2 regions of the Nocardiopsis sp. LOL_012 genome follow, and region 1 is predicted to be linked to the other one. Evidence: riboswitches for the same ligand, from Rfam matches in the RefSeq annotation. Region 1 holds a riboswitch; the other holds the start of a gene.

Region 1 (7,792 bases):
CACCCAGGTTCTCCGGGCCGAAGGCCACGTCGTCGCCCGCGCGCGCCATCACGAGCTGGGTCTCGGGGTCCTGGCCGACGAGGCCGACCGCGCCCCGGCGCCGGTCGGCCGGGGCACCGTCCACCAGGAGGGTGCCCTCCTGGTCTCCAGCGATGGCGCCGTCGGGGCCGGTGAGCCCGGCCAGCGCGTGCAGGAGCGTCGACTTGCCCGCGCCGGAGGCCCCCAACAGCAGGACCCGCTCACCGGGTTCGACGGTCAGGTCCACGCCGCGCAGGGCGTGGGCGGTGCGTCCGGAGTGCTTCCATCCCCAGCCGGAGAGCTCGACGCGCGCTCCGCAGGGACCTGTGGTGCTGCCCACCGGGCTCAGCCCCGGGCCGAGGGGAAGGGGGCCAGCGCGCCCGCCTTGGCCAGGGCGGTGGTCAGCAGGCGGGCACCCACCCCGGCGATGGCCGCCGAGCTGGCGACGGCGATGAGGGCGTAGGCGATCTGGTAGCCCAGCGGCCAGGTGAGGTTGTAGAAGACGTTGTCGCGAATGGCGGGAGAGAGTCCGGCGACCGCGGCGGCGAGGACGGCCGCGCCCATGCCCCAGCGGCGGTAGCCCAGGAGGAGGAAGACCAGTTCGGGCAGGATCCCCTGGAGGGCACCGTGGAAGAGGACGATGATCTCCCAATGGTTGCCCAGCACGGCCGACACCGAGGCGGCGACGACCGAGGTGAGCAGGGCGGCCCCGGGCTTGCGGATGATCAGCCCGCCCAGCACGCCGGAGATCATCCACATGCCGTAGATGACGGCCTGTCCGGGCGGGAAGGCCACGAACAGCGGCGTGGTGACGGTCCACAGGATGTTCCACAGCCAGAACACGGCGCCGACGGCGACCCCGATCACGGCAACGGCCACAAGGTCGGCCGCATGCCAGCCCCATACCCTGTCGACGGTGTCTCTCCGTTCCTGGGAGGAGGGGGTGTCGTTGCTCATCGGTGTCCCTTCGCCGGTGTGACAAGGGCTCACGCGGCCAAAAGCGCCCCCGGGCAGCGCGGCACCGCACGCCGGAAACCGGCGCGCGGAACGCACGCCACCGGTGACGGTTCCTACGACTTCCTTCGCCGACATGACCCAGATCAGGTGTGTAAGGGTCTGCGGCCTCGGTGCCGCACTCTCAGCGCTCATGCGCTCCCCTGTCGATCGGCACCCATTATGCGTTAGAGATCGTCATGTATGACAACAAGAGGTGCTACCTCGCCTCGTTGCTCGTGCCGGATGACCGGCCGGTGCGTGCAGGAGTGCAGGCCTGCCCTCCCCGGAGGACCCGACCACCGGGTTCGACGGTCGGGTCGCCGACTCAGCCCCGGGCCGAGGGGAAGGGGGCCAGCGCGCCCGCCTTGGCCAGGGCGGTGGTCAGCAGGCGGGCACCCACCCCGGCGATGGCCGCCGAGCTGGCGATGACGATGAGGCCGTAGGCGATCTGGTAGCCCAGCGGCCAGGTGACGTTGTAGAAGACGTTGTCGCGAATGGCGGGAGAGATCCCGGCGACCGCGGCGGCGAGGACGGCCGCGCCCATGCCCCAGCGACGGTAGCCCAGGAGGAGGAAGACCAGTTCGGGCAGGATCCCCTGGAGGGTGCCGTCGAGGATCACCATGATCCCCCACTGGGTGCCCAGCACGGCCGACACCGAAGCGGCGGCGACCGAGGTGAGCAGGGCGGCCCCGGGCTTGCGGATGATCAGCCCGCCCAGCACGCCGGAGATCATCCACATGCCGTAGATGACGGCCTGTCCGGGCGGGAAGGCCACGAACAGCGGCGTGGTGACGGTCCACAGGATGTTCCACAGCCAGAACACGGCGCCGACGGCGACGCCGATGACGGCGGCCACCACGACGTCGACGGTGCGCCACTCGCGTGCCCTGCCGACGGTTTCCTTCCAGGCTCCCGTCGTACGGGTGTCGTTGCTCATCGGTGTCCCTTCGCCGGTGTGACGAGGGCTCATGCGGCCAAGAGCGCCCCCGGGCAGCGCGGCGCCGCGCGCGCCGGGAACCGGTGCGCGGGACACACGCCACCGGTGACGGTTCCTACGACTTCCTTCGCTGGCATGACCCAGATCAGGTGTGTAAGGGTCTGCGGCCTCGGTGCCGCACTCTCAGCGCTCATGCGCTCCCCTGTCGGTCGGCATCCATTATGTGCCATAAGGCGGCGTATCTGACAAGGGGCCCTATTCTTCGGCCTGGGTCCCGTCCCCGCCGCCGTCGTCCCCGTCGTCGTCCTCCGGCTCCGCGTCGGGGTTTCCGAAGACCTTGGGCGAACTCGCGAAACCGTTCGCGGGCAGCGACGCGGTCGCCCGGCTCATGGTGTCGCTCCAGATCGGACCGGGCAGGGTCCCGCCGTAGACGATGCCGTAGTAGCGCCCGCCGATGGTCACCCCCTCCAGGGGGTGGCTCTCACCACCGCGGATGTCGCCGACGGCCACGGCTCCGGCCAGGCCCGGCGTGTAACCGGCGAACCACGCGTAGGCGGCGCTGTCGGTCGTCCCCGTCTTGCCCGCGGCGGCGCGTCCGATCCCCAGCCCGGCGGCGGTCCCGCCGTTGAGGGGCTCCTGGAGCAGGTGGTTGACACCGTCGGCCACGTGCTGGTCGATGACCTGCTCGCATTCGGACTCCACCGGGATCTCCCGGTAGGACTCGCTCTCGGGCCGGCCGGCGGTGATGGAGCGCACCGGCAGGGGCTCGCAGTACACGCCCCGGGCCGCGAAGGTGGCGTAGGCGGCGGCCATGGTCAGCGGCGAGACCTCCTGGTCCCCCAGGGTGAAGGAGCTCCACACCCCCAGCGGCGCCCCGTCGGCGCGGTGCACGCCCAGCCGCTCGGCCATCCGCGCGGTCTCGCACAGGCCCACCTTGCGCTGGAGCTGCGCGAAGTAGGTGTTCACCGAGCCCCGGGTCCCGCTGAGCATGTTGTGCGAGCCCGCGCTGCTCTCCCCGGCGTTGCGCACCTCCCAGGGCGCCATCTGTCCGCCGTCACAGTTGGTCAGGCCCTTCACCTCCAGCTCCTTGGGCGAGGAGAAACTCGTCCCGTACCCCAGCCCGGCGTCGAGCGCGGCGGCGAGGGTGAACGCCTTGAACGTCGATCCCGCCTGGTAGCCGTTGCCACCCCCGTCGATCCGGTCCACCGCGAGGTTGATGGAGGTGGTGCCGGGGTCCGACTCGTCGAACCCGTACCGCAGGTTCTGGGCCATCGCCCGCACCTCCCCGGTACCGGGCTCGACCAGGGCCTGCACGGCGAACTTCGCCGACCCCTCGCTCGGCACGCGGTCGTCGACGGCCGCCTTGGCTGCGGCCTGCATGCCGCTGTCCAGCGTCGTGCGCACGGTCAGGCCGCCGTGCCGCATCAGTTGCAGGCGCTCCTCCTCCGTCTCGCCCAGGACGTCCGTGCGCGAGAGCCAGCGGATGACGTAGTCGCAGAAGAACGGGTGGTCACTGGAGTAGCAGCTCCCCCCGCGCGGGGTCGGTTCCAGATTCAGGTCCTCGGCGGCGTAGCGCGCCGCCTCGGCCTCACCCAGCTCCCCCACGGCGACCATCCGGTCCAGGACGAGGTCGCGCCGGGCCCGGGCCGCCTCCGGGTTGCTCAGGGGGTCGTAGTAGGAGGGCGCCCGCACGAGCCCGGCCAGCAGCGCGGCCTGGCCCGGGTCCAGTTCGGCGGCGGGCACGGAGAAGTACCGCTGGGCGGCCACCTCGATCCCGTGCGCGCCCGCGCCGAAGTAGGCGAGGTTCAGGTAGCCCTCCAGGATCTCGTCCTTGGTCATCCGCTCCTCGATGCCGAGGGCGTAGCGCAGTTCGACCACCTTGCGGGACAGGGTGCGCTCCTGGGCCAGGGCCACCTCCTCGTCGGTGACGGCGGACTCGATGAGCGCGTTCTTCACGAACTGCTGGGTGATGGTGGAGCCGCCCTGGGTGTCGCCCTGGAGGGTGCGCACCGCGGCCCGCACGAAGCCCTGGAGGTCGAAGCCGTTGTGCTCGTAGAAGCGGGCGTCCTCGATCGCCATCAGGGCCGCGGGCGCCCAAGTGCCCATGCGGTCGAGGGTGACCACCTCGCGCTCGCGTTCGGCGACCTCCGCGATCCGCTCCCCCTCGACGTCCGTGAGCAGGACCCGCTGTGACAGGTGGGGCATCTCCAGTTCGTCGGGCATCGCCATGAAGGCCCGTGCGGTGTCGCGGCCCATGAGGCCCAGGACACCGGCCCACGGCAGGACGAGGGCGGCCACCAGCAGCCCGGCCAGTGCCGCGGTCCCCGCGAGCCGGGCGAGGTCGTGCCTTCGCCAGAGCGCTCCTGTCCCCTTGCCGCCAGCCCCAGTCACAGGCCCCCCTCACAGCCGCGTTCAAAGACAGCTCTCGGAGCCCACACTCGCAGGGCCGCTGCGGACGGACCCCGGCGGCGAGGGACGTGTCATCGAAAAACTTCCCCAACCCATGGCAAAACACATAGATCACTCATAAGCCGCATAACAAAGACAGGCCCGACGGACGCCGTGGAGCACGTCCACACATCTCGATATCAAGAGGAATCTGCCACGAAGCGAACCGCGTTCGGCACATCGCTCCAAAACGGATGCAAACAACTCCTTTCACGCACTCCGAACGCGAGGGGATGTCCGCAATAGGAGACTGCAAACCAGGACCGCATTCGACCATCCCTACCCACATCCACGGCGCGCCCAACATGTGAGGGGATCATTCCAACTTCTCTCTACAAAAGCCCTGAAAACCTCCTCAGAGAGGGCTGCAGCTAGCTCTTCCTTATGTACCGTTTGAGAGGTTTGTCCAGGTCAAAGCGGCTTAATATCAAACAAATGCCATCAAGGACAGTGTGATAAGGATCACATAAATGATCCGGCCTCGACACTCAGCCAAACCCCACAAGAGGGCAGACGATAGACAGCGGAGTGCCCTGAAGCCGCAATCCGGACAGCTTTTTCCCGACACTTCGTTACGCGCGCCTTTCCTTGGATGACGTTCGCGTAATTTTTCAGAGAACCCACCGCCCGAAGTCCACAACGCCCGAACCATGACAATGACGGTGTAGCCAGTGATCGGTCGCCTGCCCATACTCGACATCTCTCCAGACAACGGCCTGGGACCGGTGAAAGCCGTCCCCGGCGAACGCTTCACCGTGAGCGCCACGGTCATCCGGGAGGGCCACGACTCCCTCGCGGCAGGCGTCGTCCTGCACTCCCCGGAAGGCCGGCGCGAAGCGCTCGTCCCCATGCGCGAACGCGCGCCCGGAACCGACCGCCACGAAGCCGAGGTCTCCCTGCCCCGCGAGGGCCGGTGGGCGTTCTCGGTCGAGGCCTGGACCGACCCCTTCGCCACCTGGCACCGCACGGCCCGGATCAAACTGCCGCTCGGGCAGGACACCGGCCCCGTGCTGGAAGAGGGCGCCCGGCTCCTCGCCCGCGCCGCCCGCAGGGTCCCGCGCAACCCGGCCCTGTCCAAGGCCGCCAAGGTCCTGCGCGACGCCGCCCTCCCGCCCGTGGAGCGCCTGGAGGCCGCCCTGACCGCCGAGGTCCTCTCCGCGATGGCGGCCCACCCGCTCCGCGAACTCGTCACCCGCTCCAAGCGCACCCCGGTCGCGGTCCACCGCGAACGCGCCCTCGTCGGCTCCTGGTACGAGTTCTTCCCCCGCTCCGAGGGGGCCGAGCTGGGCACCGCTCCCGGCCAGGAGCGGTCGGGGACCTTCGCCAGCGCGGCCAAACGGCTGCCCGCCATCGCCGACATGGGCTTCGACGTGGTGTACCTGCCGCCCATCCACCCCGTGGGGACCACGCACCGCAAGGGCGCCGACAACTCCCTGACCGCGGGACCGGGCGAGCCCGGCTCCGTCTGGGCCATCGGGTCGGCCGACGGTGGCCACGACGCCGTCCACCCCGACCTGGGCACCCTCGCCGACTTCGACGCCTTCGTCGCCGAGGCCGCCGAGCACGGCCTGGAGATCGCGCTGGACCTGGCACTGCAGTGCTCGCCCGACCACCCGTGGGTCACCGAGCACCCCGAGTGGTTCGTCCACCGCGCGGACGGGTCCATCGCCCACGCCGAGAACCCGCCCAAGCAGTACCAGGACATCTACCCGCTGCACTTCGACACCGACCCCGAGGGCCTGTACGCCGAGGTCCTGCGCGTGGTGCGCCACTGGATCGACCACGGCGTGCGCATCTTCCGGGTCGACAACCCGCACACCAAGCCGGTGGCCTTCTGGGAGCGCCTGCTCTCCGACGTGGCCGACGAGCACCCGGACGTGCTGTTCCTGGCCGAGGCCTTCACCCGCCCCGCCATGATGCGCACCCTGGCCAAGGTCGGCTTCCACCAGTCCTACACCTACTTCACCTGGCGCAACGGCAAGGAGGAGATCCAGGACTACCTCACCGAGCTCTCCACCGAGACCGCCCACTACCTGCGGCCCAACCTCTTCGCCAACACGCCGGACATCCTGCACGCCTACCTCCAGCACGGCGGGCGCCCCGCGTTCGCGGTCCGGGCCGTCCTCGCCTCGCTGCTCTCCCCCACCTGGGGGATCTACTCGGGGTTCGAACTGTGCGAGAACACGCCCGCGGCCCCCGGGAGCGAGGAGTACCTGCACTCCGAGAAGTACCAGTACCGGCCCCGGGACTGGGCCGCGGCAGAGGCGTCGGGCGAGACCCTCAGCGGTCTCCTCACCACGCTCAACCGGCTGCGCCGGGAGCACCCCGCCCTGCGGGAGCTGCGCAACCTGCGCTTCCACCACGTCGACCGTCCGGAACTGCTCTGCTTCTCCAAGCACCGGCCCGGTGACCGCCCCGGCGACCCCGACGACCTCGTCATCGTCGTCGTCAACCTCGACCCGCACCGCGCCCACGAGGCGACGGTGCACCTGGACCTGCCGTCCATCGGCCGCACCTGGGAGGAGGAACTCACGGTGACCGACGCGCTGTCCGGCCAGACACACACCTGGCGAGCGGACAACTACGTCCGACTCGACCCGGCGGCCGCGCCCGCCCACGTCTTCACCACCACCGGCAGATAGCGCGCTCCGGACACCAGCGGGGCCGACGTGCGCACGCGTCGGCCCCCCGTCCGAAACGCCCGTTGATCCGACGTCGAACCCTTCTTGGTGGGGAGCAGCAGATGAGCAAAGAGGAGCCCGGACCGCGCGGCCACGCCGAGCACGGTCCGCTCGCCCCGGCCACCGGGGCCGCCACCGGACCGCTCATGTCCTCCGGTGGCACCAGTGACCCCCACTGGTACAAGCACGCCGTCTTCTACGAGGTACTCGCCCGGGGCTTCTTCGACTCCAACGGCGACGGCACCGGCGACCTCGCGGGCCTGGTGCGCAAACTGGACTACCTCCAGTGGCTGGGCATCGACTGCATCTGGCTGCTGCCGATGTACGAGTCCCCTCTGCGCGACGGCGGATACGACATCTCCGACTACTTCAAGATCCTCCCGGAGTTCGGCAACACCGCCGACTTCGTGGCGCTGCTGGACGAGGCGCACCGGCGCGGCATCCGCGTCATCACCGACCTCGTCATGAACCACACCAGCGACCAGCACCCGTGGTTCCAGGCCTCCCGCACCGATCCGGACGGCCCCTTCGGCGACTTCTACGTGTGGTCGGACACCGACGACCGCTACGAGGACGCCCGCATCATCTTCGTCGACACCGAGACGTCCAACTGGGCCTACGACGAGGTCCGGGGCCAGTACTACTGGCACAGGTTCTTCTCCCACCAGCCCGACCTCAACTTCGAGAACCCCGCCGTCCAGGAGGCGATCCT
Region 2 (7,792 bases), on a different contig from region 1:
CGCCGCCGACAGCCGCCGGTACTCGCCCAGGACCAGCCCGGCCAGCCCGGGCGTGTACACGGCCTCCCCCGCGTTCACACGGCGCACAGCCTCCAGCAGCTCGTCCCGGCTCGCGGACTTGACCAGGTATCCGGTGGCCCCCGCCTTCACGGCCGCCAGGACGTCGTCATCGGCCCCGCTCGCGGACAGCACCAGGACCCGGGGCGGCGCGTCCAGCGCCAGCAGCCCGGCGGTGAGCTCGACCCCGCTCATGTCCGGCAGGTTGAGGTCCACCACCGCGAGGGCGGGCCGCACCGCCGGGGCGACGCGCAGTGCCTTGGCGCCGTCCCCCGCCGTGGCGACCACGTCGAGCCCCGCCTCCTCCAGGTCGCGGGCGACCGCGTCGCGCCACATCGGGTGGTCGTCCACCACCAGTACCCGCACCGCCTCCGACACCACGGCGGCCCCCTCGGTCGTCAGTCGTCGTCCCCGTCGTCGCCGATCCCGGGCAGCTCGATGCCGCCCGGCGTGGCGGTGATCGTGATCTCGGTGTCCTCGGGCGCCTTGTCCTCGTGGGACTGGTGCACCACGGTCCGGCCGCCCGCGATGCGCTCGACCTTCACCTTGAACCCGGCCTCCTCCAGGGCCTGGCGCGCCTCGCCCACGTTCATGCCGACCACGTCGGGCACCTCGATCCCGGGCGGGCCGGTGGAGACGGTGATGGTGACGGTGCCCGCGGCACCCACCGTGCGGCCGGAGTCGGGGCTCTGGCTGATCACCAGGCCCTTCTCGACCTCCTCGCTGTCCTGCTCCACGACCTCGACGTTCAGGTCGAGCTGGCGCAGCGTGCGCTCGGCCTCCTCCTGCTCCTGGCCGACCAGCGGGGGCACCTCGATGCCGCGGCTGATCGTGACGGTGACGCCCTCCTCCCGGTCGGCATCCTCGCCGGGCGCGGGCTCGGTGGAGATCACCTCACCGGGGGTCACCCCCTCGGCGTCCTGGTCCACCTGTTCGACGGCGTCCTCGCCGAAGCCCAGGTCCTCCAGTTCGGCGAGGGCGTCCACGATGTCCTCGCCCTCCAGGTCGGGCATCTCCACGACCCGCGGACCCAGGGAGACGTAGGCCGTGACCTCCTCGCCCGGCAGCATCCGCTCCTCGGCCGCGGGCTCGGTCCGGGCGACCCGCCCCGCCTCGACACCGTCGCTGTAGACCCGCTCCTCGGCCTCCACCAGCACCAGGCCCTCGGTGCGGACCTGCTCCCGCGCGGAGTTGAGCGTCGACCCCGTCACGTCCGGGACCTGCTCGAAGCGGCCGAGGAACAGCCACCACCCGGCGACGAACACCACGATCGCCACGATCGCGCCGCCGATACCGAGCAGGAGGTTGCGCCGCCGCCGCAGGCTCTCGTCGGCCTCCTCGTCGTAGCCGTCGCCGTAGTCGTCGGAAGGGGGGACCGCGCCCATGTCCACCACCATCGTGGCGTTCTCCGTACCGGGCCCGGCACCTCCCGCGATCAGCTCGGGCGCGGTGATCGAGGACCCCGTCGCCCCGGCCCGGCCCACCGGCGGCATCGGGCCCGCGGCGGGCTCGGACCGCTCCGGCATGCGGCCGAGCACCTCTAGGAGCTTGGCCAGGTACTGGCCCGCGTTGCTCGGCCGGTACCGCGGATCGCGCTCGGTGCCCTTGGTCACCAGGTCGTCGACGTCCGGCGACAGTCGTGGCAGGTACTGCGACGGGCGCGGGACGTCCTCGTTCACGTGCTGGTAGGCGATGGCGATCGGCGTCTCACCGGTGTGCGGCTGCGTACCGGTGAGCAGCTCGTAGAGCATGATGCCCGCGGAGTAGACGTCGGTGCGCGCGTCGGCCACACCCTGTTCGATCTGCTCGGGCGCAAGGTAGGCGGCCGTGCCCATCAGGGTGCCGGTGCGGGTGAGGCCCTGCTGCGACTGCTCCACCGCGCGGGCCAGACCGAAGTCGGCCACCTTCACCCGGCCGTCCTCGGTGATGAGCACGTTCTCCGGCTTGACGTCGCGGTGGATCATCCCGGCCTGGTGGGCGGCGCCCAGGGCCGCCAGCACCGGGGCCATCACCTGGAGCGCCTCGCGCGCCGGCAGGCGGCCGCGCGACCTCAGGTGCTCGCGCAGGGTCAGTCCCGGAACGTACTCCATGGCCAGGAAGACGTGCCCCCGGTCCTCACCCTGGTCGAAGACCTGGACGACGTTGGGGTGGGAGAGCTTGGCGACGGAGTGCGCCTCGTTGATGAAGCGCTGGACGAACGTCGGATCCTGGGCGAGCGACGCGTGCATGACCTTCAGCGCCAGTCGCCGGTCGAGCCTCAGGTCGTGGGCGACGTAGACGGTCGCCATCCCGCCACCGGCGATCCTGGACTCGACGAAGTAGCGTCGGTCCAGCGTCGCGCCTACGAGGGGATCGGAAGTCGTCATGTCCACGGCGGAGAGTGTCCTTGTTGCGGGGAGCACGGGCGGTCGCGTCCCGAAGGCGCGTACACGACACCGGGTGTCGAACGGACACGATAGCGGAAAGCACGTACCCGTCCGCCCCGCGGATCACGGTCGCGTCGCCCGAACCACGCTCGTGGAAGGCGCTCGCGCCTGGGTTGTCATCGGGCGTGCGCCGCCGAGGCGGCGCACGCCCCACCCACGGTAGAGGACGGGCGCAAGGCGCCGGGCGTCAGTCCACCGCCGGCGAGGAGGCCCGCGCGTGGCGGCGCACCGGAATCCGCCCCGCCAGGCGTGCGGCCCGGCCCGCGCGGACCGCGTCACGCATCGCCGCCGCCATTAGGACCGGGTCCTGGGCGCGGGTCACGGCGGTGGCGAGCAGCACGGCGTCGCAGCCCAGCTCCATCGCCAGCGCGGCGTCACTGGCGGTACCGATCCCGGCGTCCACGATCACCGGGACCCCCGCGCCCTCCACGATCAGCTCCAGGTTGTGCGGGTTGCGGATGCCCAGGCCGGAGCCGATCGGCGCCGCCAGCGGCATCACCGCCGCGCACCCGGCCTGCTCCAGCCGCCGGGCCAGGACCGGGTCGTCGTTGGTGTAGGGCAGCACGGTGAAGCCCTCGTCCACCAGGAGCTCGGCGGCCTCCAGCAGCTCCACGGGGTCCGGCAGCAGAGTGTGCTCGTCCGCCACCACCTCCAGCTTGACCCAGTCGGTGCCCAGCGCCTCCCGGCCCAGCCGGGCCGTGCGCACTGCGTCGGCCGCGGTGAAACAGCCCGCGGTGTTGGGCAGGGGCCGGATCTTGTTGCGCTCCAGCACGTCCCAGACCGAACCGCGGGTGCCGGGGGAGACCCGGCGCATCGCCACGGTCGTCAGCTCCGTACCGGAGACGGTGAGCGCCTCCTCCAGCACCTCCAGCGACGGAGCGCCGCCGGTGCCGGTGATCAGCCTGGAGCCGAAGGCGGTGCCCGCGATCACCAGCGGGTCGTCGAACGTGTCGGTCATCCTCAACCCCCCTGTACGGCGGTCAGCACGTCCACGCGGTCGTCGGGCGACAGCGGGGTCGACCCCCACACCGCCCGGCGGACCACCTCGTCGTTGACGGCCGCGGCGATACCGCCCGGGACCTCGCCCCCGCCGGGGGCGGTCAGGCCCCGCACGACGTCCGCGACGGTCGTACCCTCGGGGACCTCGCTCCGGTCCCCGTTGACGATCAGTTCCACTGTCCCTCCCCTGTCGAAGCCCCGGCGTCCACACGGTCCGCGGCGAACCGGCGCGCGTAGCCGGGCAGCGCCCCGTCGGTGAGCACCTCGGCCATCGCCTCCCCCGTCACCGGCGTCAGCAGGACGCCGTGGCGGAAGTGCCCGGCGGCTAGGTGCAGCCCCGGGACCCGGGTGGGGCCCAGCAGCGGTTCGTTGTCCGGCGAACCCGGGCGCAGCCCCACGCACGTCTCGGTGACCTCCAGCTCGCTCACCCCGGGCACGAGTTCGCGCGCGTCCCTGAGCACCTGCCACAGTCCCCCGGCGGTGAGCGCGGTGTCGTGCCCCAGCTCCTCCTGAGTGGCGCCGACCACCACCTCCCCGTCCTCGCGCGGGACGAAGTAGACGGGGAACCCCCGGACCAGGCCCCGGACGGTCCGCCCGACGATCGGCGGCTCCCCCTCCGGACCGCGCATGCGCAGCAGTTGGCCCTTGACCGGGCGCAGCGCCGGCACCACCGGTTCGGGGACGGCGATCCGTTCGCCCCAGCACCCGGCGGCCAGGACCACCTGGTCCGCGGGCAGGGTCCGCCCCCCGGACAGGCGCACACCCAGCCGGGCTCCGCCCGGGCCGGGGGAGAGGACCCCCACGGCGCGGTCGGACACCTCGGACACACCGGCGCGCCCGCCCGCCGCCGACAGGGCCCGCAGCAGGCGCCGGGGGTCCACGGAGTGGTCATCGGGGCAGAGCAGGCCGCCGCGCACCGAGGGCGCCAGCATCGGCTCCAGCCGGCGGCACTCGCGGCCGGTCAGGCGCTCACCCGCCACGCCCAGGCGCTCCTGGAGGCCGTGCAGGTCGGCGAGGGCGGCCAGGTCGTCGCGGTCGAAGGCGACCAGCAGGGTCCCGCTGGTGCGGTAGCCCACCTCCACACCCGAGGCGGCCTCCAGCTCGGCGACGAAGTCCGCGTACAGACCCGCCGACCGGAGGCCCAGCTCCATGAGCGGCTCCTCGCCGAAGGCCGCCTCGGTGGCCGGAGTGAGCATGCCCGCCGCGACCGTGGAGGCGGCGCCCGCGTCGGAGGCCGCGGGCTGGACGACGGTGACCGGCAGGCCCCGCTGCGCGGCGCGCCAGGCCGTGACGCGCCCGATGAGGCCGCCGCCGACCACGACCACGCCGGAATCGGAGGTGGGCATGGCTTCGGTGCCACTCCCTTCGCCGGTATGACCCGGATCAGGTTCATGCGGTCGGAGGCGGACCGGCCTCCCTCTCAGCCGGCTCCACCCGGCTCCCGCGGGACGTTCGTGTTCTGCCACCTCATCGTAGTCGACACGCCGTGGAGCACCACTGAGAGGCGGTTCACCCCCCGCGAACGTCCGCCCCGGGGCGCGAAGGTGCGCGCCTTCGCGGCGCGTGTGGCAGATTGGAGGGGTGACACGAAGCGAACCCGACATCGACGCACTGATCGGCGAGTGGCTGACGCTCAAGGAGGCGGCCGGGCCGCTGGGCGTGAGCCCCAACCGGATCAAGACGCTGATCCGTGAGAAGCGGATGATGGGGCTGGTCCGGGGCGGTGAACTGTCCATACCCGCGGCGTTCATCGACGGCACCGACCTCGTCAAGGGTCTACCGGGCACGCTGGTGCTGCTCACCGACGCGGGCTTCTCCACCGAGGAGGCGCTGCGCTGGCTGTTCACCCCCGACGACTCGCTGCCGGGCACCCCCATCCAGGCCATGCGCGAGAACCGCGGGACCGAGGTGCGCCGAAGGGCCCAGGGGATGGCGTTCTAGTCGCCATGGGGCCGAGATGCGCTCTGCGGCGAGGACGGGCGTCGATTCTCGTTCCGGGGAGAACTTCGACCGCGGGGCGGGACGGCCGCGCCTGACGCCGCTCTCAGAGGCCGCCTGCGGCGTGATCCCTCCCGGCTGCGCTTCGGGTGCGTGGTGCGGTACGGGAAGCCCTCAGCTCACGGCAGAGAGTACGTGCAGTACCCGGTCCAGGTGCTCCCGGGGAAAGAACAGGTGGGCGCTGGAAGCGGTGTGGCCGCTGGTCTTCTCCAAAGCCGGTAGGAGGGGGCGCACGCACAGCCATGACCGGGCCGTTCCCCACTGGGACACGGCCATCCGCAACTCGCCGTCTCGGGACAGCAGGCCCACCAGTTCCTCAGCATCGGCGGCGTCCATCTCCACCCAGCAGCGGTCGGCGTGGAAGTCGACCCACCTCTGGTCTCCTGCGGGCAGACCGGGGGCGGACATCGCCAGCAGGGCCCCGTAGTCCTGACAACTCGATTTCGTGCGCATTCCCAGCGCCCACAAGCGCTCCAGGAGTGGGACGAGGTCCTCATCGACGGGTACCTGCACACCCCCAGGGGTGGTCATCTGCTCGAAGGGGTGGATTTGGGCTGGTACGGCCATCACGGGGCTCCTCATCGGTCTGTCAAAGGTCGAGCAGAGCGGTGGCTTCCTCCAGATGGGTGCCCACCACGCGGATGTACAGGGGGTCGGTCTCGGGGTTGTCCATCCACCGGGCGGCCTGGGACAGGTACCACTCCACGATCCATACACGGTGCCAGCCCAGCGCCCACCGGGCCGCGTCCAGTCCGCCCCGGCGGCTCAGGGTCTGTGCGGGCCCGCCCGCCTCGACATAGGAGTCCAGGAAACCGGCCAACAGGTCTGGGTCCGCGGGGTCGACGGTGCCGTGCCAGGACGCCAGGTCCATCAGGCCCGGCCCGTGGAAGGTGCGCGCCAGGTCGAGGACGGACACGCCTTCGCCGGTGACGATCAGACTGGTGGGGTGGAACTCTGAGTGCACCCACCCGTAGGGGGCCAGTTCCGCACCCTGGGCGCGTGCCGGAGCGGCGTCCGAGACCAGGCGCAGAAGGTCGGCGATCCGCTCGGTGTCTCCCCACCTGCCCCGCTCGCGCAGTGCACCGACGGTGTCCAGAGCTCGCTGTGGCAGGCAGGTGAGCCACGCGCTACCGCCTTCCTCAAGGTGGCCGGGCACGGACGCGGTGTGCAGGGCCAGCGCTGCCGCGATCCCGTCCGCGTCGGTGGGTTCGCGCACCCCCGGCCCCAGATCCTTCTGGAGCATCCCCACCGTTGACGCCTCGTGCACGACACCCAGGAGGCGAGGAACACGTATCCCGGCGCGGTGGGCGCAGTGCAGGTGGTCGGCCTCACGGGTGAACGGCTCGCTAGCGACCTTGAGGACCACCGTGCCGCCGTCCCTGGTGGTGAGGCGTTCGACGTGGGAGAGCTCCCAACTGTGCAGCGTTTGGGCCTTGACCGTGTCGATACCTGCTTCGGCGGTGAGCCGGGTGCGCAGCCGGTCGATCCGGGTCTGCTTCATGATGGGGTCCTTCCTGAAGGCCACCGGACAGGGGCGGGACCTTGGAGGCCCCACCCCATCATGGCCGCAGCCGGCCAGGTCGAGGTGTCGAAGGAGCGGACCCTGTCGATCCACATGTCCCGGAACCCGGCCAGGTCATCGCGGAACCTGTTCATCGGCGTGCCGTAGGCCGCCACCACCCCGCCCCGCTGTGAGGGAGCGGACTGGCAGCCGTGCACCAGACGGCCCCCCAGAGCGGTGTGCGCCTTGACCGACTCGATCCTCTGGCGTGACTCGTCCACAGCCCTTCCTGAACACCGAAGGAATATTCCCGAGCGTGAATACTCCCGGATGAGTTGACCGTCACCCCAGCCGCTCTCTACCGTGAATTCTCGATAATGCCATACGGAAAGGATGATTCATGGCACTTCGGAAACTTTCTGGTGATTGCAACCGGAACGACTGCCCGGGTGTGTTCTCCACCGGGACGGGAACCGTGATCGTCCAGGGGCCGCTGTTGAAGGCCACCGAAGAACTCGCCCTCTCCGCCGGTGAAGTGGCCGTCGAGATCCCCGCCCACCTCATCGAGGAGGCCGCCTGTGCGCTTGGAAGGTGACGCCTGGCAGGAGTTCTTCCACTCCTTCCGCCGGGAGGCGTTCCGGCTGGAGACTCTGCCGGGCTACACCGTGCCCGAGGAAGAGGACGAGCTGCGCCGTTTCCTGGCCGGAGAAGCACGGCCCGCCGAGGAGCTGCACACCGACACCTACCTGATCAAGGTCCGCGAGCACGTGGAAGCCGGGCGCCGGATGCGCAGGGTCCACACCCTCACCAG

Evidence for each region. Region 1 has a riboswitch for thiamine pyrophosphate ahead of ACFHWE_RS06715 (ECF transporter S component). Riboswitches for the same ligand answer to the same signal wherever they lie in the genome.
Region 2: it holds a riboswitch for thiamine pyrophosphate, as region 1 does, so the genes downstream of both, thiO (glycine oxidase ThiO) here and ACFHWE_RS06715 (ECF transporter S component) in region 1, are expected to answer to the same signal.

What each region holds. Positions count from the first base shown of each region.
Region 1 covers NZ_JBHMIV010000007.1:98,998-106,789, forward strand. The annotation lists gene ACFHWE_RS06705 (ABC transporter ATP-binding protein) at 1-358, opposite strand, end outside; gene ACFHWE_RS06710 (ECF transporter S component) at 364-975, opposite strand; TPP riboswitch at 1,079-1,187, opposite strand; gene ACFHWE_RS06715 (ECF transporter S component) at 1,340-1,951, opposite strand; TPP riboswitch at 2,057-2,165, opposite strand; gene ACFHWE_RS06720 (transglycosylase domain-containing protein) at 2,207-4,342, opposite strand; gene ACFHWE_RS06725 (maltotransferase domain-containing protein) at 5,071-7,041, shown strand; gene treS (maltose alpha-D-glucosyltransferase) at 7,143-7,792, shown strand, end outside.
Region 2 covers NZ_JBHMIV010000009.1:105,961-113,752, forward strand. The annotation lists gene ACFHWE_RS08245 (response regulator) at 1-438, opposite strand, end outside; gene pknB (Stk1 family PASTA domain-containing Ser/Thr kinase) at 456-2,429, opposite strand; gene ACFHWE_RS08255 (thiazole synthase) at 2,671-3,441, opposite strand; gene thiS (sulfur carrier protein ThiS) at 3,444-3,659, opposite strand; gene thiO (glycine oxidase ThiO) at 3,650-4,828, opposite strand; TPP riboswitch at 4,826-4,937, opposite strand; gene ACFHWE_RS08270 (Rv2175c family DNA-binding protein) at 5,064-5,423, shown strand; gene ACFHWE_RS08275 (hypothetical protein) at 5,595-6,047, opposite strand; gene ACFHWE_RS08280 (hypothetical protein) at 6,070-6,981, opposite strand; gene ACFHWE_RS08285 (hypothetical protein) at 6,978-7,262, opposite strand; gene ACFHWE_RS08290 (hypothetical protein) at 7,382-7,576, shown strand; gene ACFHWE_RS08295 (DUF6879 family protein) at 7,560-7,792, shown strand, end outside.